DNA from 4 places in the Kitasatospora sp. NPDC056138 genome. Region 1 is predicted to be linked to each of the others. Evidence: riboswitches for the same ligand, from Rfam matches in the RefSeq annotation. Region 1 holds a riboswitch; each other region holds the start of a gene.
The links. A riboswitch is a leader RNA that binds a small molecule or an ion and turns the genes downstream of it on or off. The one in region 1 is predicted to bind cyclic di-AMP.

Region 1 (5,443 bases):
GCTCTGCTGATCTTCACCGTGACCAGCCGGGTGATCAGCCCGCAGTACCTGGTCTGGCTGGTCGGCGTGGCGGCGGTCTGCCTGACCGTGCGCGGCACCAGCCAGAAGCCGGTCGCGGTGGTGATCCTGGTCGCCACGCTCTTCACCACGCTGGAGTTCCCGATCCTCTTCGGCCAGGTGCACAACAGCCAGCCGTGGGGCGTGGCCGTGCTGACCGTACGGAACCTCCTGCTGCTGACGGCCACCGTGGTCTCCTGCCACCGGCTGTGGCGCTCCACCCGGGGGCCGGACGCGGAGCGCACCGTCGTCCTCCCGGCGCTGGAGCGGGCCGGCTACCCGGTCCGTCCCGGCATCGCCTACGAACAGGACCTGCTGGACGGCCTCGGCTCTACGGGCGCGTCGGCAGCCGGCGGACCTCGCTGATCCACTGCCGGGTGAACTCGTCGAGGCCGGTGCCCAGCTGCGCCCGGAACAGCCCGTCGAGCCCCTGCGTCCGCACCGACTCGGTCGCGCCGACCGCCCGGTAGAGCGCGACCAGGCGCTGCTCGCCCCACTGGCGGGCGATCATGTCGCAGGCCATCCAGGCGAGTTCGTACGCCTGGGCGATCCCGGCCGAGCCGGCGGCGAAGTCCGCGTCCAGGGGCAGTGCGCTCGGCAGTCGTCCGGCCTCCACGTCGTTGGCCAGCTCCGGCGCGATCTGCCGGGCGGTGCGGCCGTTGCCCCGGTAGCCGGTGTAGTCGGCGACGCCCTCGGAGAGCCAGAGCGGCGTCCAGGGCCTGGTGTCGGCCCGGGTGGCGACATGGGTGGCCTCGTGGGTGGTGACGACCCGGCGGCCCAGGTCGCTGAGCCCGGCGTAGGCGTCCGGGTTGAGCAGCACCCGGTCGGCGGCGGTGCCGTGCGGGGCCCCGGCGGCGGCCGTGGTGACGGCGGCTATGCCCTGGTAGTCGACGGCGGAGACGCCCAGCAGCCGGGCGAACTGGTCCTCGGTCTGCGGGATCTCCAGCAGCAGCTGCCCGGCCCAGCCGTCCCCCCAGACCTCCTCGACCGCCGGCACCGCCTGGTCGGCGATCACCGCGGTCTTCGCCAGGTCCGCGGTGGCGGCCAGGCCGAGGACCAGGCTGCGGCTGCCGTGCACCACCCGGACCGCGCCCAGGTCCCAGAGCGCGGCGGCCTCGGTCGGCCGGTCCCCGGCCAGCAGCCAGCCGTCGTCCACCCGGACGAACTCCAGGGTGCGGCCGAGCAGCGCCGGGTGGTTGTCGATGCCGTGCAGCCGGTAGCCGAGGTCGGCGGTCGCCGTGAACCGGTCGACGCCGCGCGGCTCCGAGAAGTCGGTGAGCCGGTAGGAGAGTTCGGCGAAGGGTATGCCGCGGCAGCGGGCCAGCGCCTCCTGCTGGGCCGCCCTGGCCTCGGGGGCGACCCCGGCGAGCAGGGCGGCCTGGTCCGGACTGCGCAGCGCCCCGGCCCGGCGGGCGAGCAGGGCCTCGATCTCCGGCCTGACGGGCGGCCCGGCGGCCGCGTCCCCGACGGGCGGCCGGACCGTCTGCCGCGGCCCGGGCCCGGACAGCTGCGCAAGGCCGCCGACCGCCAGCAGGAGCGCCCCGCGCCGGGACAGCAAGGGCCGACCTGCCCCGGTCGGCCGGGGCAGGTCGGTGACCAGTGGCTCCTGGTCCGCGTTCAGACCCGCACCACCCCGGCCACCGGCATCGCCTTCACACTCTCGTAACGGACCCGGGCGCCCGGGTAGGGCGCGTGCACGACCACCCCGCCGCCGGCGTACATGCCGACGTGGTGCATGTCCCTGAAAAAGATCACCAGGTCTCCCGGTCGCGCCTCGCTCAGGCTCACTCGCCGCCCCGCGTACAGCTGCGCCTGCGAGGTGCGCGGCAGGGTCACTCCGGCCTGCCGCCAGCTCCAGTACATCAGACCGGAGCAGTCGAAGGTACGCGGGCCGGTGGATCCGTAGACGTAGGGCGAGCCGATCCGGGAGACGGCGGCGGCGAACGCGGCGGCGGCGCGTTCGGAGGAGGCCGGCTGGTCACCGAGGTCGAGCCGGTCGGTGCCCCGGGTGGCGCGCTGCTCGGCCGCCTCGGCGTCCTCGGCGTCCAGCCTGGACCGCTCGGCCGCCCCGAGGCCGTTGAGCAGCCGCTGGGCCTGGGTCAGCCGCTGCTGGATCTGCTGCTTGCTCTCGGTGAGCGCGCGGCGGGCCTCCTCCAGCTCGGCGAGCTTGGCGGTGGTCTCGGCGCGGCGCTGGTCGAGCCTCAGCTGCCGGTCGATCACCTGCCGGACGGTGGCACCCTGCCGCTCGGCGGCCTGGTTGAGGCTGCGGGCCCGGTTGAGGTAGCCGTCCGGGTCGGAGTCCAGCATCAGCGCCACGGCCGGGTCGATACCCCCCGCACGGTACTGGGCGGCGGCCACCGCTCCGAGGTCGGTGCGCAGCCGGTTCAGTTCCTCCTGCGCGGCGACCACCTGGCCCTGGAGCCCGTCGGCCTCTCCCTGCAGGCGTTTCTGGTACTCCTGGGCGGCGTTGAAGCGCTCCGAGGCCTGTTCGGCCTCCTCGTACAGCCGGTCGACCTGCGCCTTGACCTCTTGTTTGGACGGCGGGTCGGCGGGCAGGCCCGGGGCGGCCTGGGCCGGGCCACCGAGCGTCATGCCGAGCGCGGTGGTGGCCGCTGCCGTGAGCACCAGGGCGCGGGCCAGCCGCTGCGTGCCCGGCAGGGGGGAACGGCGGTGCATCGACATCGGGGCGGCTGCTCCATTCGTCCTCGGCTAAGGTCCGGGGCCAGACGTTAGCGAGTCCGGAGGATCTAGTCCAAACCCCTGTAACACCGAATATTTGGCCACTAATAGGACATCAACTCGACTTTCCGGAAACGCCGCAGGCCCGGCCCCCACGGGGAGGGCCGGGCCTGCGGTCGATCGGGTACGGGTCAGACCCGGACGATCGCCGAGATGGGCAGCACGGTGGCGCTCATGTACTGGACGGGCTTGCCGGCCCGCGGCGCGTGGATGACCTGACCGCCGCCCACGTACATGCCGACGTGGTGCTGGTCGTCGTAGAAGATGATCAGGTCACCGGGACGGGCGTTGGAGATGTCGGTGCCCATGTTGGTGCCGGCCGAGGCCTGCTCCTGCGAGGTGCGCGGCAGCGAGACACCGGCCTTGGCGTACGCCCACTGCATCAGACCCGAGCAGTCGAAGGCGTCCGGACCGGTGGCACCCCAGAGGTAGGGCTTGCCCTCCTGCGACTCGGCGGCGGCCACCGCGGCGGCGGCGTACGAACCGGACGGCACGTTGACGCTGCCGCCGGCCCTGCTGCCACCGCTCTTGCTGCTGCTGCCTGAACCACCGGAACCACCTGAACCACCGGAGGAGAGGTCGGCGCGGCTGCTGTCGCGCGAGGCGCGGGCGCTGGCGGCCGCATCGGCGGCGGCCTTGTCCTGGGCGGCCTGCAGCGCCTCGCGCTCCTGCTGGGTCAGGGTGTCGAGCAGCGCCTTGGCCTGCGCCAGCTTGGCCTGGACCTCGTCCTTCGACGTCTTCAGGTCCTTGGTGGTGGCATCCAGCTCGGCCAGCTTCTGCTGGGCTTCGGCCTTCTGCTGGTCGAGCTTCTCCTGCTCGCCCTTGAGCGTCTTGAGCGCATCGGCCTGCGAGAGGCCGACCTGCTGGATCGAGTCGGCCCTGGAGAGGAAGGAGTCCGGCGAGCTGGAGAGCATCAGCTGGACCGTCGGGGAGATGCCACCGTTGCGGTACTGCTCCGCCGCGATCTCGGCGAGCCCCTGCTGGACGGTGCTCACCCGATCCTGCTGCCGAGCCACCTGGTCCTGCAGGTCACTGACCTGCTTCTGCAGGGTCTGCTGCTTCTCGGTCGCCGCGTTGAACTTCTCGGTGGCGGCCTCGGCCTGCCCGTCGAGCTGGTCGACCTGGGTCGCGACCTCGTCCTTGGTCGGCTTCGGGTCGGCGTGCGCACCGGTCTGTGCGGAGAGCGCCACCGCGGTCGCGGCCGCCGCGGTCAGGATGGTGACGCGGGTACGGCTTGCAGGCTTGGGACGACGATGGGACGCCACGAAGGCGGACTCCTTCTTCCTACGTCCGCCTACCGGGTGAGCTGACGGGTTCGGGCTGGAAGAGATGCCCTACGACGCCTCACCGGCCACCGTCCACGACGGCCGGCCGACCTGGCGCCGATTCACCCCGAGGAACGTGGTTCCCCGGCTCCGATCCGCAGCACCCCTGATGGGGCTTCCCCGTAAGGCAGTTGGACTGCCCCGCTGCCTCTCGGACTCGGCGGGAACCCCCGCCGCCACCCTGATTGAGTGATCGACTGTGCGGTGGTTCAGGTCACGACACTAGTAACGAAACCGTGATCCGTTCAAATCCTTGTCAGAAAAAATTCTGAATCACCGACAAGTTCGTTTGTGAATCGACCCGGAGTGACGGTCCCGGCACGATCGGCTGACGGACTTTCAGCGGAAAGGCCCGCGGAAGTGCTCTGCATCACAGGACGATTTCGGCGGCCGAACACCGCGTGCCCGACCCCGGCAGCTGTCGGCCGTCAGACGCGGCGGATGGTGAGGATCGACATCGCGTCCGCCTGCATCGTCCGCACCACGTCACCGGTGTGCGGGGCGTGCACCACCATGCCGTTGCCGATGTACATCCCGACGTGGTGCGCGTCATTGCCGTAGATGACCAGGTCGCCGGGCTGCGCCTGGGCGAGCGAGGGCACCTTGGTCCCGACGCTGGCCTGCTCCTGCGAGGTGCGCGGCAGCGAGACACCGGCCTGCGCGTAGGCCCACTGCATCAGACCCGAGCAGTCGAACGTGCTCGGCCCCTCGGCGCCCCAGACGTAGTCCGAGCCGCGCTTGTTCAACGCCGCGGCGACCGCGACACCGGCGTAGCCGCCCGCGCTCGGCAGCGGGCCGAGGTCGGCGCGGGAATCGCCGCGCGAGGCCCGGTCGGCAGCCACCACCGCGGCCCGCTCCTGCGCGGTGAGCGTGTTGAGCAGGTTGGTGGCGTCCTGCAGCTTCTGCTGCACCTGCGCCTTGGCGTCGTTCAGGTCCTTGGTGTTGCGGTCCAGCTCGGCGAGGACCGTGGCGGCCTCCTGCTTCTGCTGGTCCAGGCGGGCCTGCTGCTCCTTGAGCGCCTTCAGGATGTCGGCCTCGGTCTGGTTGACCTGCTCGGCGCTGGAGGCCTGCTCCAGGTAGCCGTCCGGGTTGGCGGAGAGCATCAGCGCCACGGTCGGGTCGATCCCGCCCGAGCGGTACTGCTCGCCGGCCACCGCCGACAGGCTGTTCTGCAGCTGCGTCAGCTGGTCCTGGCCGCGCGCGACCTGGTCCTGCAGCTGGTCGGCCTGCTTGCGCAGCTGGTCGGCCCGCTCCTGGGCGCCGTTGAACTTCTCGGCTGCCTGCTCCTGCTCGGTGTTCAGCTGGTCGATCTGGACCTTGAC
Region 2 (5,443 bases), on a different contig from region 1:
GGGCCTGCGGGTCCAGGCGCTGGCCCTGCTCCAGGGCAAGCCCGACCCGGCCGGCCTCGATCTGATCATCAGGGCGATCGACCGCAACCTCTCGCCGTTCGAACTGCTCCAGGCGCTGCTCGCCGCCCGTGCGATCGCCACCGGCGCCGGGCTGACGGACGAGCAGCAGGCCATGCTGCGGGAGGCCGTCGACTACAAGCTGCGCAACTCCAGCGCCGTCCCGCCGTACTCGCGCCGGCGCGTGGTCGGCGAGGAGGTCCTCCGGCTGCTGGCCGCCCCCACCCCCGCGCCCGCGCCCACGCCCGCGCCCACGCCCGCGCCCACGCCCACGTCCACGCCCGCAGCACCCCCTGCGGAAGCGCCGACGGGCCCGGCCCCGGACAACGGCGGCGCCGAGGCCGTGGCCGGGCCCCGGTAGGCCCGGCCCCCGTTCCTGCGGCGTCGGCTCCCCGGGGGCGCGGAGAACCGCGCGGGTCACCGGCAGCCGGCGGGCAGCCGGGCCGGGCGGGAGCGCGGCACCCGGCCCCGCCGTTTCGGGCGGTCCCCGCGCCCTGACGGCCGTGCCCGGTCAGCGGGCGGAGAGCAGGCCCCGGACGGCGGCCCGGGTGACCCCGTTGACCGCGCGGACCAGCAGGGCGGCGAGGTAGAGGAACGCGATGCCGAGGACCGAGACTCCCGCGATCTGCCAGGGCGAGGAGATGTAGTACTGGTGGTGCGAGGTCCCGGTGGAGAAGTCGACCACCCGCATACCCGGCCAGCCCAGGTACCGGTGGTACACCCAGTGGTACGTGGGGTACAGCGTCAGCGCCCAGCCGATCGTCAGGAAGACCGTCGAAAGGACGAAGCTCACGATGCTCCAGGGGAGCATCACCACCTGGTACAGCGCCGCCTTCCAGCCCGCCGGGTCGGCCAGCCGGGCCGTGCAGCCGCCCCAGAACCCGGGACGCCTCGGCCGCACCGGCGCCGGCCCCGAGAGCTCGGCGCCCAGCAGCGTGCGGGCCCGGTGCCGCTCCAGGGCGCCGAACCCCCGGGCCCCGGTGAGCATCAGAGCGGTCAGCGGCAGCCCCAGTGCCGTGAGCGCCAGCCCCAGTCCGGCCGAGAAGAAGACGACGACGAACGCGAAGCCCGCCACGGCAAGGGGCAGGGAGCTCATCGCGAAGCCGAACTGCCGCCAGGTGGCGGCGCTGACCGGGGCCGCCCAGCGGGAAGGCCCCGGCCCGGCGGCGGATCGCCCGGCGTGGGTGTCACGGCCGTACGGGCCCGTGCCGTCGGTGCTCGTGGTGGTGCTGCTCATCGCGGGCCCCCTGGTGTCGTCCGTGCTCACACCCCACACGATGCCGGTTGCGGGCCGTCGCCGGTATGGAGCCCGCTGGCGACCCGGAGGTGGGGTTCTCCCTACCCCCGCTCCCCGTCGGGGCCGCCCCACTCGGGCTCCAGCAGCGAGAAGAGCAGCGAGTCGTACCAGGTGCCGCGCAGCTGCAGGTCGTGCCGGATCCGGCCCTCCAGCTGGAAGCCGGCCTTGGTGAGCACCCGGACGGACGCGGCGTTCGCCGGATCGGCCCGGGCGGCGAGGCGGTGCAGGCCGAGCGTGCGGAAGGCGAACTCGCAGAGCACCGAGGTGATCTCGCTCGCGTACCCGCGGCCCCAGGTGTCGCGGCGCAGGGCGTAGCCGAGGGTGGCGGAGCGGTGGTCGCCGAGGTCGAGGACGGCGGTGCCGATCGGGGTGGCGTACGCGGGCTCGTCGTCGGCGAGCACGGTGACGGCGAGCCGGTAGCCGGTGCGCGGGTCGGCCTCGGCCTGTTCGACGTAGAGCTCGATCTGGTCGGCACAGGTCTCGCGGTCGCGCGGTTCGAAAGGCAGGTACCTGGCGGCTTCGGGGTCGCCGAAGACGGCGTACAGGGCGTCCACGTCGGCGGGGGTGTGGTGGAACTCGCGGATGGCGAGGCGCGGGCCGGTCAGCAGCACGGCCCCGCCAGGCTCCGCGGGGCCCGGTTCTGGCTCCATGCCGCCCGACCCTACAGCGGGCCGGGCCACCGGCGGCGTCCGTGCCGCCGCACGGGCTACCGTACGTACCGTGAACCACGATCTACAGCTCACCCCGCTCACCCGCACCGCCGACCTGCTGGCCTGGGCGGCCGAGCACGGGTACGAGCCGGTGCCCGAGGAGGCGCTGCGGACGGTGCTCACCCTGTTGGAACTCGGCGGCGCACCGATGCACGAGGGCTTCCCCGAGCTGAGTTCGCCGCTGCTGGAGCAGCTGCTGTACGAGCAGCTGTACCTGTACGTACAGCCCGCGGCCGAGCCGGAGGCGTACGGGCGGGCGGTGCGGCTGCTGGTCGACCACCAGCGGGCGGGCCGGCGGCTGAACGCCAAGCGGCAGGCGAAGCTGCACGCGGAGGCCGAGTGGCAGGGCGAGCTGCTCTGCGACCTGCTGCGCCGCCCGCACCTGGTGACCTGGCCCCGGCTGTACGCCCTGCTGCTGCGCGCGGACGGGGTGGACACGGCCGACGGGGCGGCCGTGTCGGCCTGGCTGGCGGAGTTCTGCGAGCTGACGGAGGATCAGCGCATCGCGTGCTTCGACTGGCTGGAGGAACAGGGGCTGCTGGAACCGGTGCAGGGCGACGAGGGGTGGAACCGGGCCCGCGTGCTCTCGGTGGGCATGGCCACGGACGGCGCCCGGCTACTGCTGGAGAACCGGCTGATGCAGCGCAGCTACCGCAATCTGGCCGGGCTGAACGCGCTGGGGCTGCCGATGCCCGACGAACTCTCCGGGGACTTCGAGGACTTCGAGGCCGTGGTGGCGGCGGAGGCGCTGCGGCTGTGCGGGGAGTGGACGGTGCCGGGCCTGCCCGAGCTGCTGGTGACGGAGTTCGCGGAGCTGGCACCGGAGCCGGGCACCGAGGAGATCGAGGAGTACCTGGCGGGCACGGGGGCCTGATCGCGCGCCGTCGGCCGGGAACCGCCCTCGGGGGTGTCCGGCGGGCCCGCACCGCGCACGGCGGGCCCGCCGGAGGTTCCTGCCGGTCGGCCTACGGCTGGAGGCCGTGGGACCGGAGCCAGGCGAGCGAGTCGACCGGGGCCCCGCCGCCGGGGCGGACCTCCAGGTGGAGGTGCGGACCGATGGGGGCGCCTCCCGACCGGAGGCCGGGGCAGTTCCCGGTCGTACCGACCTTGCCGAGCCGGGTGCCGGCGGCGACCGGGCCGGAGGCGGCGGAGATGGCGGAGAGGTGGCAGTACCAGATCTCGGTGCCGTCGGGCAGGGTCTGGATCACCCGGTACCCGTACGCACCGGACCAGCCGGCCGAGGTGACCGTGCCCGCGCCGAGGGCGGTGACCGGGGTGCCGGTCGGGGCCGCGAAGTCCAGGCCGGTGTTCAGGTGGGCCCAGTGCGAAGCGGCCGGGGAGGACTGCGCCGCGAGGGTGTAGTTGACGGTCGGCAGCTCCAGGGTGCCGAGCCGGTCGCGCTCGGCCGTGCTCTGGGTCTCGGCCGTGGCCTGGGCTTCGGCCGTGGTCTGAGCCTCGGCCGTGACCTGAGCCCCGGCCTGCTGGGCGGCCCGCTTGGCCTCGGCCTCCTGTGCGGCGGCCAGCCGGGCGGACTCCTCGACCGAGGTGCGCTGGCCGTCGGCCTGCTGCTGGATCCGGGCGGCGAGGGCCAGTCCGGGGTCGGCGGAGAGGACGTGCTCCGAAGCCGTGTCCGGGACCGAGAGCGCCGGTGCGGGGGCGGGCGGCTGGGCGGGGGTGGCCGCGGCGGCCGACCCCGCGGTGGCGAGTCCGGTGGCGCCCAGGCCGGCGGCCATCGCGGTCACGCCGAGCAGCGAGCCGCCGGTGCGCGGCTGACGGGGCATCCGGTGCCGGGCCGCCGCGTCGGTGTCGACGGCCTGCTCCTGCGGGGGTTCGAGCAGCTGGGTGCCGAACCCGAGCGTGCCGATCCCGAGGTTGGCGGGGGTGTGCGACAAGGACGCCACGGAGGCGCGCTCCTTTCCTTCCTTCGCGCCGACCGGGTTAGCTGACGGGTTCGGAGCAGGAAGGTCTCCTACGGGCGGACCGAGGCCCACCCGATTCACCCCAGGAACGTGGTTCCCCGGCTCCCGGGCCCGCCGCACGGGCAGGCCCAGAGGATTGGGCGACGGCGCACGGTGCCGTTCGGGTACGGCGTTGCCGACCGCGCTGCGTTATCAAACGTTAATCCGAGAAGCCCATGATTCCAAGCTGCGCGATTGGTGCAGTCCTGGCTTCCTGGGGCGCAATGGGCGATTTGTGACGATTGGCCAGCTCGCCCCATGACGGCCCGTTATCCACCGGAGGGCTCAGCCCCGGGCCTGCCGGTCCCACTCGGCGAAGGTCGTCCCGGCGATCGCCCAGTTCTCGCGCGGCAGTTCCTCGATCGCCACCCAGATGTTCTCCGGCTTCACACCGGTGATCCGGGCGTAGGCCTCGGTGAGTTCGCGCGCGATCTCGGCCTTCTGCTCCTCGGTGCGACCGGCCAGCTGCTTGACGTTGATGAACGGCATGACGACTCCCCACGGTCCGGCTCTGCGATCAGCCGCACCGTACCGCACGGTCCGGCGGACCACCTTGACGGCTAAGGCTATTAGCCTTAGCTTTATGGCTACAGGAAGCAGCCAACAACAGTGGAGGCAGTACATGTCGGACACCCGGTACCTCGACGTCCCCGGCGGCCGGATCGCGTTCGACGACAGCGGCACGCCCACCGACGGCACCCCGGTGGTGCTGCTGCCCGGGATGCTCGACTCCCGCGCCTCGTACCGGTACCTGCGGCCGCTGCTCACCGCGGCCGGCCACCGGGTGGTCACCATGGACCTGCGTGGCTTCGGCGAGTCCTCGATCGCCTGGGACGACTACTCCCCCGGCGCGATCGCGGACGACGTGCTCGCCCTGCTCGACCACCTGGGCATCGAGCGGGCCGTCCTGGTCGGCAACTCGTACACCGGCGCCACCGTGGTCGAAGCGGCCGGGCGCGCCCCCGTACGGGTGGCCGGGATCGCCCTGATCGACGCCTTCGTCGAGCACCGGGCGAACGCCCTCCAGCAGGCGGTGACGAAGGTGCTCGGCCCGCTGGTGCTGGCCTTCCCCGGCATCTGGGGCCTCGCCCAGCGGTACTACTACCCCTCGCGCAGGCCCGCCGACTTCGAGGCCCACCGGGCCGCACTGGTGGCCGCGCTGCGCACCCCCGGCCGGAAGACCGCCACCCGGGGCTACCTGAACGGCGACTCCGCGGCCCTCGGCTCGGCGGCGGCGGTGCACTGCCCGGCGCTGGTGCTGATGGGCGGCAGGGACGTCGACTTCCCCGACCCGGCCGAGCTCGCCGACCGGCAGGCCGCGGCACTGAGGGGCCGTAAGGTGATGATCGACGGTGCCGGGCACTACCCGATGGCGGAGTTCCCCGAGGCCACCGCCGACGCCCTGCTCCCCTTCCTGCACG
Region 3 (5,443 bases), on a different contig from region 1:
GCCGTCCCGCAGGCGGCGTGCACCCCCGTCCCGCGCTGCGTGCGGGGTCGCTTGTTGCCAGCATCGAGCCATGAGAGCTGGTCGGGCGGATCGAGTGGATCGGACGGGGGAGCCGGAGGCGTGGCCGGTCTGGCGCAGACGGCTGCTGCTCGGCGGGGGACTGCTGGTGCTCGGCGTGATCGCCTACTTCGTCTGGGCCGCGACGATCCCGCGCTGGTGGTCGCAGCGGGTGGGTGCCATGGTGGACGGGCACCTGAGCACGGGACTGCTGCTGGGACTCGTCTTCGGGATCTGCTTCACGCTGCTCCCGCTGCTGGCGGCCTGGGCCGGGCTGCACCGGCGGCGGCCGTGGAAGGTGGCGGTCGCCTGGCTGCTCCTGGCGGTGGTGCTCGCGCTGCCGAACCTCTGGACGCTGAGCGTTGTTGTGGGGAGCGGCAGCGGCGCACACGCCGGGCAGCGCGTCATGGACGTCAGGGCGCCCTGGTTCCGCGGCGCGACCCTGATCGGTGCGATCGTCGCGGCGGTGATCTTCGCGGGGCTCCTGGTCTTCACCCGTGCCCGCTGGCCGCGCCGGGACAGGAAATCCGGCGATGAGCACGGTGAGACCCCCGGCAAGGAGGAGTGACCGCTCCTCAGCCTTCTTCGGCGGTGGACGTGCGCGGCTCGGTCCGGTGGGCGTCGGCGGCGTCCGTCGTGCGGGCCTCGGTACGGCGGCCGGTGGCCAGGTAGTCGCGGACGATCAACTCCACCGCGTCCTGCGGGCTCCTGGTGCCGGACAGCAGCATGACCTCGATGGCCAGATCGCTGTCCAGGCTGATGGTGACCTTGGCCATGGCGGTTCCCCTCCCGGTGGGTACTCCCGTGGACTCTAGGGGCACGGCAGCCGCCTGACCAGCCCCGCTGCTCGGGCGGACCGCGCAGGTCCACGGGCGCGCGGCCCGACCGGGAACGGCCCCGCGGAGCGCGTTCCGGAACGGGTGAGGCCGCTGCCCCCGGCGCCGACCAGAGCACCGGGGGCAGCGGCCTCACCGCAGGGACCGTCAGACGCGGCCGGCGAAGTCCGGGGCGTAGTTGGCGATGGTCTCGATCTTCACGCCCGCCTTCGGGTTGGCGGCCTCGACGTACTTGCCGTCGCCGATGTAGATGGCGACGTGGTAGACACCCGAGTTGCTGCCGTTGTTGGACCAGAACAGCAGGTCGCCCGGCTGCAGGCTGTCCAGCGAGACGCGGCTGGCGACGTCGGCCTGGTCGGCGGCGACGCGCGGCAGCGAGATGCCGGCCTGGCGGAACGCGGCCTGGGTCAGGCCGGAGCAGTCCCAGCCACCGTCGCTGCTGCCACCGTAGACGTACGCCTGGCCGACCTTGGAGAGCGCGAAGTTGATCGCGGCGGCCTTGCTGCCGGTCGCGGCCGGAGTGGCGGCCGGGGCGGCGGGCTTGGCGGCGGGGGCCGGGGCGGCCGGCTTCGGCGCGGCGGGGGCCGGGGCGGCGGGGGCGGTGCCGCCCAGGGCCAGCTGCTGGCCCGGGTAGATGACGTCAGGACCGCTGGTCAGCAGCGACTTGTTGAGGTCGTACAGCTTCTGCCAGCCGCCCTCGACGCTGTTCTTCTGGGCGATGGTCGACAGCCAGTCGCCCTCCACCACGGTGTACTGGGCGCTGTCCGCGGTCGGCGCGGCGGCCGGGGCCTGGGCGGCGGGCTTGGCAGCCGGCTTGGCGGCGGGGGCCGGGGTCGCGGGCTTCGGCGCGGCGGCCGGGGCGGCGGCGCTGGTGTCGACCTGGGCGGGGGTGCCGCCCTTGGTGAGGCCGGCCTTGACCGAGCAGACCGGCCAGGCGCCGGGGCCCTGCGAGGCGAGGACCTTCTCGGCGACGGCGATCTGCTGGTCCTTGGTCGCCTGGTTGGCCTGCGGGGCGTACTGGGTGCCACCGAAGGCGGCCCAGGTGGAGGAGGTGAACTGGAGGCCACCGTAGAAGCCGTTGCCGGTGTTGATGCTCCAGTTGCCGCTGCTCTCGCACTGGGCGACCTTGTCCCAGGTGGCGACCGTGGCCGCGGAGGCGCCGACGGCGGTGAGGGCGGGGATCGAGAGGCCGAGGCCGACCACACCGGTGGCGGCGATCAGACGGCGGGCACGCTTGTTGGCGTTGATGGGCAGCATGAAGGTGCGTTCCTCTCCCACGCCTGCGAGGTGAGCTGTCGGATTCGGGCTGGAGTTGCCCGGCCGCGCTGTGCACGGCTTCACCCCTAGCCCGGAGTCGGCCACTTCTGACCGGCTCCCGGGCGACTTACCTGGTTCCCCCGCCCCTGCCGTAGGTGCGTTCTGCGCTGCCAGCTGCTCCGGCGGCAGGACTCGGCGTTCCGGAAGAGCTGGGTCCGTGTGTCAACGAACGGGGAGCACGTTAAGCAGACTTAAGTTGAAACCGCAAACACCTGTGAGCTCCCTCACAGGTCATTTGCCAACCCCTCAAGATCGAATACGAATGGACATTTCCCGGGAAACCGATGGGCCCCTTTCAGGGCTCCCGTCCGGTTGGCGATCTGCCTGTCTTTCAGGTGACGCGGTGGCATTTTCGGCGAGTCGGTCCGCCGTTTGTGAAGTTTTTGAAAAGTCCCACTCGTCGGCGGAATCGAGGTCAACGCGGCCGGGTGGAACGGGTGGTGGGGGATGTCCGAATTGTTCGCCAATGAGGCAAACGCTCCCGATCTGCGCCGACTCGGGGCGGGGGCGGCAGGGGGCGCGCAACCCGCAGGGCTCCCGCGTCACCTGACCCGCCACTGGCCGCCGGCCACCTGACCCGCCCCTGGCCATCCGACCCGCCGCTGTCCACCTGACCCGCCCCTGGCCATCCGACCCGCCGCTGTCCACCTGACCCGCTGCTGGCCGCCCGGGTGCTGCGGCCAGCCGGGCGCGCCCGGGAGCCGCCCTGCGGTCCGCAGGGCCGGGTTCGGGCGTGCCGGGGGCGGCGGGAGGCCCGGAAACGCCGAGAGGCCCCTCGGAGGGGGCCTCTCGGGTGGATCCGGTGTGCGCTCAGCCGGCCGGCTGCTCCTCGACGGCGACCGGGGACTCGCCCGGTGCCGGGAGGTTGAGGGCGGCCAGGTAGGTCGAGGCGATCAGCTGACCGACGGTCGGGTAGGTGCCGAGCGGGGCGGCGCTCGGGCAGCCGGTCTCCTCGGCGGCCGCGGCCAGCAGCTCGGGGTCGGCCTCCGGGCCGATGACCAGCGGGGCCAGCGCGGGGCGCTGCGAGCCGGTGGCCTTCAGGTGCTCGACCGCGGCGGCCACCGAGCCGGGCACGTCCAGGGCGGCGGCCACCACCGGCACCGCGAGGCGGGCGGCCAGCAGTACGCCGGTGATCCCGGCCGCGGCGGCGGCCTCCTCACCGCCGACGGTGGTCAGCACCACGCCGTCGGCCGCCGTGGTGATGGCGAACAGCCGGGCCCGGTCGGCGCGGGCCAGACCGGCCTCGGAGAGCCGTACGTGCACCGCCTCGGCCAGCAGCGGGTGCGGGCCGAGCACGTCGGTGACGGCCGCCCCGGTCTCGCCGGCCAGCCGGTGCAGGTCCGTCAGGAACGCGTGCGGGCCGGACAGCAGTGGGATCACGACGGGCGTCGGCAGACCGGCCGCGGCGGCCTGGGCGAGTACCCCGGCCACGGTCGGGGCGGTCTGGTCGGCGTCTGCTGCGGCGTCCGGCTCGGCGCTGTCGCCGACCAGGTAGCCGACGGCGGTCTCGATGCCCGGCTGCTCGCCGCGCACGATGGACAGCAGCTCCTCGACGATCGGGCTCGCCTCCGGGCCGGCGGCGGCCGGGACGGCCAGCACCAGCGCCGGAGAGCCGGCCGGGACCTCGGGGCGCTCGGGACGGCGGTGGCGCCCCCGCGCACGGGAGCCTGGAGTACGGACGGGCAGTGGCGCGCCCGGGATGGCTGCGGTGCTCATGGCGGAGATCGTAGGACATTTGCCAGGCGGGGCTGTATCCGGATCCCGAGAGTTGCCACCAAACCTGCCAGTAATCCGGACAATTGCCACCAAATTACCCAATCCTTGCTGACGATCTGTCGCATCCTGCAACCAAAAGACCGTCAGTCACCGTCCTTGGTGACGTGCCTCACAGGCGCTTCCGGGGGGCGGATCGCGAGCCCGGCGCGGGGCTCACGAAGATCAACACGGTGGCGCGGGCCCGGTACGGGCAGTCATCGAACAGTCTCCGATTCGCCGGGCTATGTCCGCTTACGTTCCATCAAAGCCGGTTGGGCGGACCGGGGGTCGCACATTCCGACACGCTTGCCTTGCACGGGCAATGTCCCGTGCTGATGCACGTGCACTGGAGCTATCATCGCGTCAAGTGAGGCGTAAGCCTGGCAGGTCGGGAGAATTCGGTGCAGGAGATGCAGGAAACGTACAACGGCATGGCGGCTGCGGACCTCGAAGGCGTGGTCTGGCAGAAGAGCCGGCACAGCAATTCGCAGGGCAACTGCGTCGAGTTCGCCGCTCTGCCGGGCGGTGAGGTGGCGATGCGCAACTCGCGCTTTCCCGGGGGCCCGGCGCTGATTTACACCCGGGCGGAGATCACGGCGATGCTGCTCGGCGTGAAGGACGGGGAGTTCGACCATCTGACGGGTTGAGCCACCCTCAACCCTGCTGCACACAGGCCGTCGTGGGACTCTTGCCACGACGGCCTTCATCGTCCTTGCGGCCGTTCGTCGCGGTGGCCAGGGATCGGCGCACGCCGGGACGGGCACCCGTCGGGGTGGGCACCGTCAGGTCGCCGCTCGTACGGCTGTCGGGTCGCGCCCGTCGGATCACGGCTGTCGGCTCGACGGCCTCGGGTCGGCACCTGTCGGCCGGTGTGCCGGGGTGGGCGGGAACCCGGGGCCCGGACAGCGGCCCGGCCGTGGGCATCGGCCCGGCCAAGGGTGTCGGCCCGGCTGCTGGCGGCCGTCCGGCGGTGGACGCCTGGTCCCCGGTGGACGCCCGATCGGCTGTGGAGGGCTGCTCAGGCGGAGCGGCGGTGCCGCCCGACGGGGGCCTCCACCGGGCCGGGGCCGGCCTCGAACATGGCCCAGACCACCTTGCCCGCGCCCGCCAGCGGGTGCCAGCCCCAGGAGCGGCTGAAGGAGTCGACCAGGTGCAGCCCCCGGCCGGACTCGGCGACGAAGTCGGGCTCGCGGGCGACCGGTCCGGCACTGCTCGGGTCGCTGACCGCGCAGACCACCTGCGCCTCCCGGTGCACCAGGCTTATTCGGATCGGCAGGAACTCGTCCGAACCCTGCAGTGTGCCGGGCCGCCTCGGCGGATGGCCGGCAGTGGCGGGGGAGCACTCGTCCCGCCGGGCCCCGAGGGCGTGCCGCAGTGCGTTGGTCACCAACTCGGAGGCGACCAGGGCGACATCGTCGAACAGCTCGCCAAGGCCCCAGTCGTGCAGGGCCGATCTGGCGAACTCGCGAGCGGTTCTG
Region 4 (5,443 bases), on a different contig from region 1:
CTCGGGGGTTGGGGGCGTCTGCATGCGGCTCTCGGTCGGCGCCGTTCGGCGGCCCGTGCCCCGCCTGACAGGCCGGGCTCCGGCATCGCCACAGGGCTTCCCGATGAAGCCCCGCAACGAAGTAAGGAAGTGAGTCCGGGTGGTGCTCTCCGTCTCCGCACTGGTGCTGTTCGGTGCCCTCGTCTTCATTTTCATCCGCAACAAGCAGTTGAAGACCAGCCACGCGGTCATCTCGGCGCTTTTCGGATTCATGCTCAGTGCGTCGACGGCGGCGGAGCCGATCAGGAACTTCCTGTCCTCGGTGGCCAAGAGCCTTCAGTCCTTCTCCGGCTGACCCGTCGTCGGGGACCGGCCTACCGCCGGGCGGACCGCAGGGCCCGCCTGACCCGCCCCAGCAGTCCCCGCCGGGGGGCGGTGACCGTGCGGAGCACGGGTTCCGGCGCGGGGCGTACGGGTGCGGGTTGCACTCCGCCCTCGGCGACCAGCAGGACGAACAGGCGCGCCCAGCAGAACCGCTCGCCGCGCGGCCAGTCCAGGGCGTGCAGCGCGGCCGAGGCGGCCTCCGAGACCTCTCCGTTCACCCGGACCTCGGCGATGTCGTCCCCGGCCCGTCCGCCGAGGAACAGCTTCACGCCGTTCAGCTGCGGACCGGTGAGCTCGGGGCGGAGCGCCTCGGCGAGGGCCGGCAGCGGTTGGTGGTCGGCCAGCCAGCCGGCCAACTGCTCGTTGCCGAAGCCGAAGACCGCCGCCGGGCCCTGGATCGCCTGCCAGCCGGCCAGCTCGGCGGGCCGGTAGTGGTCGCCGTGCTCACCCCGGTGCTCCAGCAGCTCCACCACGGTGGAGGCGGTGGTGGTGGCCCACATCTTCACGGCGTTGTCGAGCTTCTCCTCCTCGGTCTTGCCGAGTCCTGCCGCGCAGTCCCAGACCACCGGGGCGTCCGCGCGGCCGAGGTCGAGGACGAAGCCGAGGTCCACGTGACCGCTCCCGCCGTCCCCCGGGTGCTCACGGACGGCCACCGCCGTGGTCCCCGGACCCCGGACCACCTCGCCGTCCACCGTGAACTCCACGCCGAACTGCGCCATTTCGCGGACCACGCTGCGCTGGATGACGGCCATTCGGTCCTGCGGACGCACGGGCGGGCTCCTAGCTCGAATAAATGATCGGTAAGTCGAACGCGAGGCGAGATTATCGGCCGCGGGCCCCGGCGGGAAACGGACCGTCAGTTACGCCGGGTGCGGGCGGGGTGACGGAGGTCACCGGGGATTCTTCCGGGGGTGCCGGAGCGTGCCCGAATGCGTGCAGACGGTGTGATTCGTGACCATCTGTACCAATCTGTCCGGCCGATCGTGACGGCGGGGGCTGCACAGAGCAGTCCGCCCTGGCCGGAGAGTGACCTCGGGCCCCGATGTCTTTATGTCTTCCTTATGTCCGGACTGAGACGGGCTTGCTCTGTGTACGTCGGATCGGTTTTTCTACTCACCCAGCCCGGCCACCGTCCGGGTCGGCCCGCCGGGTGGAACGCCGAGTCCTGCCGCTGCCCGGGGGCTGCACTTCAGCGCAGTGCACGGCAGGAGCGGGGGACCCACAGGTAAGTCGCCGAGCCCGGAGATCCGGGACGGCTAGGGGTGAAGCCGCATCCGTGCGGCCGGGCTACTCCCTGCCCGAACCCGACAGCTCACCTCGCAGGCGTCGGAGAGGACTCCCCCCATGTCCGCACAGGACAACCGTCGTTCCCGCCTGCCCCGATTCGCCCGCCTCGCGGTCGTCGCCGGTGTGACCGGTGCCGCTCTCGCGCTGCCCGCCACCGTGGTGACCGCCCAGGCCGCCCCGGCCTACACCTCTCCGGTGGCCAACCCGCACCTCGGCACCCCGTACCACGCGGCCGGTTCCGCATGGGCCAGCGGCTACCACACCGGGGTGGACTTCCTGGTCGCCACCGGCACCACCGTCAAGGCGGTCACCACCGGCACCGTGGTCGCCACCGGCTGGGGCGGCTCGTACGGCAACCAGGTCGTGATCAGGCACACCGACGGCAAGTACTCCGAGTACGCCCACCTCTCGGCGATCACCGTGAAGACCGGGCAGTCCGTGGGGACCGGCCAGCAGATCGGCCGCTCCGGCGCCACCGGCAACGTCACCGGCCCGCACCTGCACTTCGAGGTCCGCACCGGCCCGGCGTACGGCTCCGACATCAACCCGGTGAGCTACCTCGCCGCCCACGGCGTCCGGGTCTGACGCACCCCCGGTCACATCCCGCCCCGCTGCCGTGCGCCGCGTGCCACCGCGGTCCCGCCGCAGCGCTCCCCGTCGCGGCGGGGGAGGGGTGGGGCGGACCGGCTGCAGGACGTCGCGGTGGCAGGAGCGGGCCGTCCGGGCCCCTGGGGAGTGGGCCCGTGCGCTGCCGCCGGCCCGGCCTTCGGGCGGATCCGGCCGCGCGGGCCGGCGCCGACCTGACGCCGGCACAGACGACTTCGGGCCCCTGGCCGACGGTCAATCCGGGGGGCAGGGGCCCCGATTGGTTTGAGCGGGTGACGAGAATCGAACTCGCGTGACCAGTTTGGAAGACTGGGGCTCTACCATTGAGCTACACCCGCATGCCGGAACTGCGCACACGACGCCCCCGAGCACCTGTCGGTCACGAGGACGGGGTCAGCCTACCTGGTTCGGTCGGTTGCTTGCACACTGCTTTCGGTTCCGGGCATGTCCGACGGCCTCGCGATATAGCGGCGAGGGCGGACCGGCCGACGTGTACGCTTCCTCTCGGCACCACGGGGTGTGGCGCAGTTTGGTAGCGCGTCCGCTTTGGGAGCGGAAGGCCGTCGGTTCGAATCCGGTCACCCCGACAGTGCGGCAGGGTCTCGTCTGAGGGCGGGGCCCTGTTGGCTTTCCCGGGACTCCTGGCGTTCCGGAGGCGGTTCGGGCAACCTGGAATGTTGATCGTTCACCAAGTGTTTCGGTCAGTGCACACCCACGCCCCGAGGACAGCGAGAACCAGATGACAGCCGCCGACCAGCCCGCCGCCCGCCGGAGGGGGCTCGATCCGAAGGTCGCCGTCGGCGCGGTCTTCGTCGCCGCACTCTTCATGTCGATCATGGACACCACGATCGTCAACGTGGCGCTGCCGTCGATCGGGCGGCAGTTCGACGTGGATCCGGCCTCGGTCGGCGTGGTCAACGTCGGCTACCTGGTGAGCCTCGCCGTGTTCGTCCCGCTCTCCGGCTGGCTGGGCGACCGGTTCGGCACCCGCCGGGTCTTCCTGGCCGCGCTCGCCCTGTTCACGCTCGCCTCGCTGCTCTGCGGAACCGCGGGCAGCCTCGACCGGCTGACGGCCTATCGGATCTTCCAGGGGTCGGCCGGCGGCCTGCTCACCCCGGTCGGGATGACCATGCTGTTCCGGGCCTTCCCGCAGGAGGAGCGGATGCGGGCCACCCGGGTGCTGATGCTGCCGACCGCGGTGGCGCCCGCGCTCGGGCCGGTGCTCGGCGGCTGGCTGGTGGACAGCCGGTCCTGGCACTGGGTCTTCATCGTCAACGTCCCGATCGGCGTGCTGGCCCTGCTCTTCGGCCTGCTGTTCCTGCCCGACTACCGCTCGGACGCCGCCCACCGCTTCGACCCGGCCGGGTTCCTGCTCGCCGGGCTCGGCCTCGGCCTGGTGATGTACGCGCTCTCCGAGGGGGCCGACCGGGGTTGGGGGAGTGCCGGCATCCTGGCCTCGGCCCTGCTGGGCGCGGTCGCCCTGGTGGCCCTGGTGGTGGTCGAACTCCGGCGCCCCGAGCCGATGCTGGACCTGCGGCTGTTCCGCGACCGGATCTTCCGGACCGCCAACCTGCTCTCGCTCTTCTCCGGTGCCGCCTTCCTCGGCATGCTCTACCTCTTCCCCCTGCTGATGCAGGACGCGCTCGGGATGGACGCGCTGCACAGCGGGCTGATGGTCTTCCCCGAGGCGATCGGCGTGATGATCGCCTCCCAGGTGGCCGGCCGGCTCTACCCGAGGGTGGGTCCGCGCAGACTGCTCGCCGTCGGGGCGACCGTGGTCGCGCTCTGCCTCGCGCTGATGGCGACCATCGGCCCGGACAGCGACCTCTGGGCGGTCCGGGCCCTGCTGTTCGTCACCGGGTTCGCCATGGCGCACGTCTTCATGCCCTCGCAGACCGCCGCCTTCGCCACCGTCCCGGCCCGCTCCACCGGCGGCGCCTCGACCCTCTACAACGCCCAGCGCCAGCTCGGTTCGGCGCTCGGGGTGGCCGTGCTCGGCACCGTGTTGACCGCGATCGGCACCGTCACCACCACGTCCGGAGGTACGCCCACGGCGAACCTCGCCGCGTACCACGCCGCCTTCCTGGTGGCCGCCGCACTGGCCCTGGTGGCGGCCGTGACGGCACTGTTCGTCCGGGATTCGGACGCTGTGGCCACCATGCGCCCGGTCGTGGCGGCCGAACCCCGGACCGGAGCCGAACAGGCGGCGGCACACTGATCGCGGGCGGGCCTGGCGTCCGCCTTTCGTGGTACCGGTAGGATGGGCCGCTGGCCGGTAGTGCCTGTGCATACGCCCAGGTCGACCGCCTGAGGGCGAGGAGTCAAGCTCACCGTCCACCACGTACGGGAGATGCAGCCCCAACCGCCCATCGCCCGTCTCGCCCGCACCGGATCAGCCGGACGGGCGGAGACAACCTGACCGCAAGCCCTTAGGAGACCCAACCGTGAAGAGCGCCGTCGAGACTCTGAACCCGACCCGGGTTCGACTCACCGTCGAGGTGCCCTTCGAGGAGCTCAAGCCCAGCCTCGACGCGGCGTACAAGAAGATCAACCAGCAGGTCACGGTCCCGGGCTTCCGTAAGGGCAAGATCCCGGCCAAGGTTATCGACCAGCGCTTCGGTCGTGCCGCCGTGCTGGAGGAGGCCGTCAACGACGCCCTGCCGCGCTTCTACACGCAGGCCGTCGACGAGGGCAAGATCGAGGTCCTCGGGCAGCCCGAGATCACCGACATCGAGGGTGTCGAGAAGATCGCCGATGGCGGCGACCTGAAGTTCACCGCCGAGGTCGATGTCCGCCCGGAGATCACCCTGCCGGACTTCGCCGCCATCGAGGTCACCGTCGACCCGATCGTGGTCGAGGACGCCGACGTCGAGAAGTCCCTGGAGCAGCTGCGCGAGCGCTTCTCCTCGGTCAAGGACGTCGAGCGCGCCGCCGCCGAGGGCGACGTCGTGATCGTCGACCTGGAGGCCAAGGTCGACGGTGAGGTCCCCGAGGACGGCACCGCCACCGGCGTGAGCTACGAGATCGGCTCCGGCCGCCTGCTGGACGGCATCGACGAGGCCGTCGTCGGCCTGTCCGCCGGTGAGTCCAAGACCTTCACCACCGAGCTCAAGGGCGGCACCCAGGCCGGCAAGAGCTCCGAGGTCACCGTCACCGTGACCGCGGTCCAGGAGAAGGAGCTCCCCGA

Region 2: another riboswitch for cyclic di-AMP. It lies ahead of ACFC1R_RS22005 (M23 family metallopeptidase); the one in region 1 lies ahead of ACFC1R_RS05805 (NlpC/P60 family protein).
Region 3: another riboswitch for cyclic di-AMP. It lies ahead of ACFC1R_RS35165 (transglycosylase family protein); the one in region 1 lies ahead of ACFC1R_RS05805 (NlpC/P60 family protein).
Region 4: another riboswitch for cyclic di-AMP. It lies ahead of ACFC1R_RS29280 (M23 family metallopeptidase); the one in region 1 lies ahead of ACFC1R_RS05805 (NlpC/P60 family protein).

The regions. Positions count from the first base shown of each region.
Region 1 is NZ_JBHJVK010000005.1:179,083-184,525, reverse strand. It holds gene ACFC1R_RS05820 (glycosyltransferase 87 family protein) at 1-423, shown strand, start outside; gene ACFC1R_RS05815 (hypothetical protein) at 389-1,615, opposite strand; gene ACFC1R_RS05810 (NlpC/P60 family protein) at 1,675-2,739, opposite strand; gene ACFC1R_RS05805 (NlpC/P60 family protein) at 2,928-4,061, opposite strand; cyclic di-AMP (ydaO/yuaA leader) riboswitch at 4,072-4,248, opposite strand; gene ACFC1R_RS05800 (NlpC/P60 family protein) at 4,550-5,443, opposite strand, start outside.
Region 2 is NZ_JBHJVK010000036.1:63,667-69,109, reverse strand. It holds gene ACFC1R_RS22025 (hypothetical protein) at 1-418, shown strand, start outside; gene ACFC1R_RS22020 (sensor domain-containing protein) at 569-1,324, opposite strand; gene ACFC1R_RS22015 (GNAT family N-acetyltransferase) at 1,396-2,004, opposite strand; gene ACFC1R_RS22010 (hypothetical protein) at 2,075-2,938, shown strand; gene ACFC1R_RS22005 (M23 family metallopeptidase) at 3,030-3,965, opposite strand; cyclic di-AMP (ydaO/yuaA leader) riboswitch at 3,978-4,136, opposite strand; gene ACFC1R_RS22000 (2-hydroxymuconate tautomerase) at 4,308-4,511, opposite strand; gene ACFC1R_RS21995 (alpha/beta fold hydrolase) at 4,645-5,443, shown strand, end outside.
Region 3 is NZ_JBHJVK010000093.1:14,337-19,779, reverse strand. It holds gene ACFC1R_RS35175 (hypothetical protein) at 71-625, shown strand; gene ACFC1R_RS35170 (hypothetical protein) at 633-833, opposite strand; gene ACFC1R_RS35165 (transglycosylase family protein) at 1,041-2,171, opposite strand; cyclic di-AMP (ydaO/yuaA leader) riboswitch at 2,158-2,327, opposite strand; gene ACFC1R_RS35160 (hypothetical protein) at 3,021-3,926, opposite strand; gene ACFC1R_RS35155 (DUF397 domain-containing protein) at 4,376-4,612, shown strand; gene ACFC1R_RS35150 (ATP-binding protein) at 4,984-5,443, opposite strand, start outside.
Region 4 is NZ_JBHJVK010000060.1:40,642-46,084, forward strand. It holds gene ACFC1R_RS29270 (hypothetical protein) at 140-334, shown strand; gene ACFC1R_RS29275 (DUF6348 family protein) at 354-1,133, opposite strand; cyclic di-AMP (ydaO/yuaA leader) riboswitch at 1,547-1,702, shown strand; partial or broken gene ACFC1R_RS29280 (M23 family metallopeptidase) at 1,852-2,235, shown strand; tRNA gene ACFC1R_RS29285 (tRNA-Gly) at 2,524-2,594, opposite strand; tRNA gene ACFC1R_RS29290 (tRNA-Pro) at 2,770-2,843, shown strand; gene ACFC1R_RS29295 (MDR family MFS transporter) at 2,996-4,474, shown strand; gene tig (trigger factor) at 4,701-5,443, shown strand, end outside.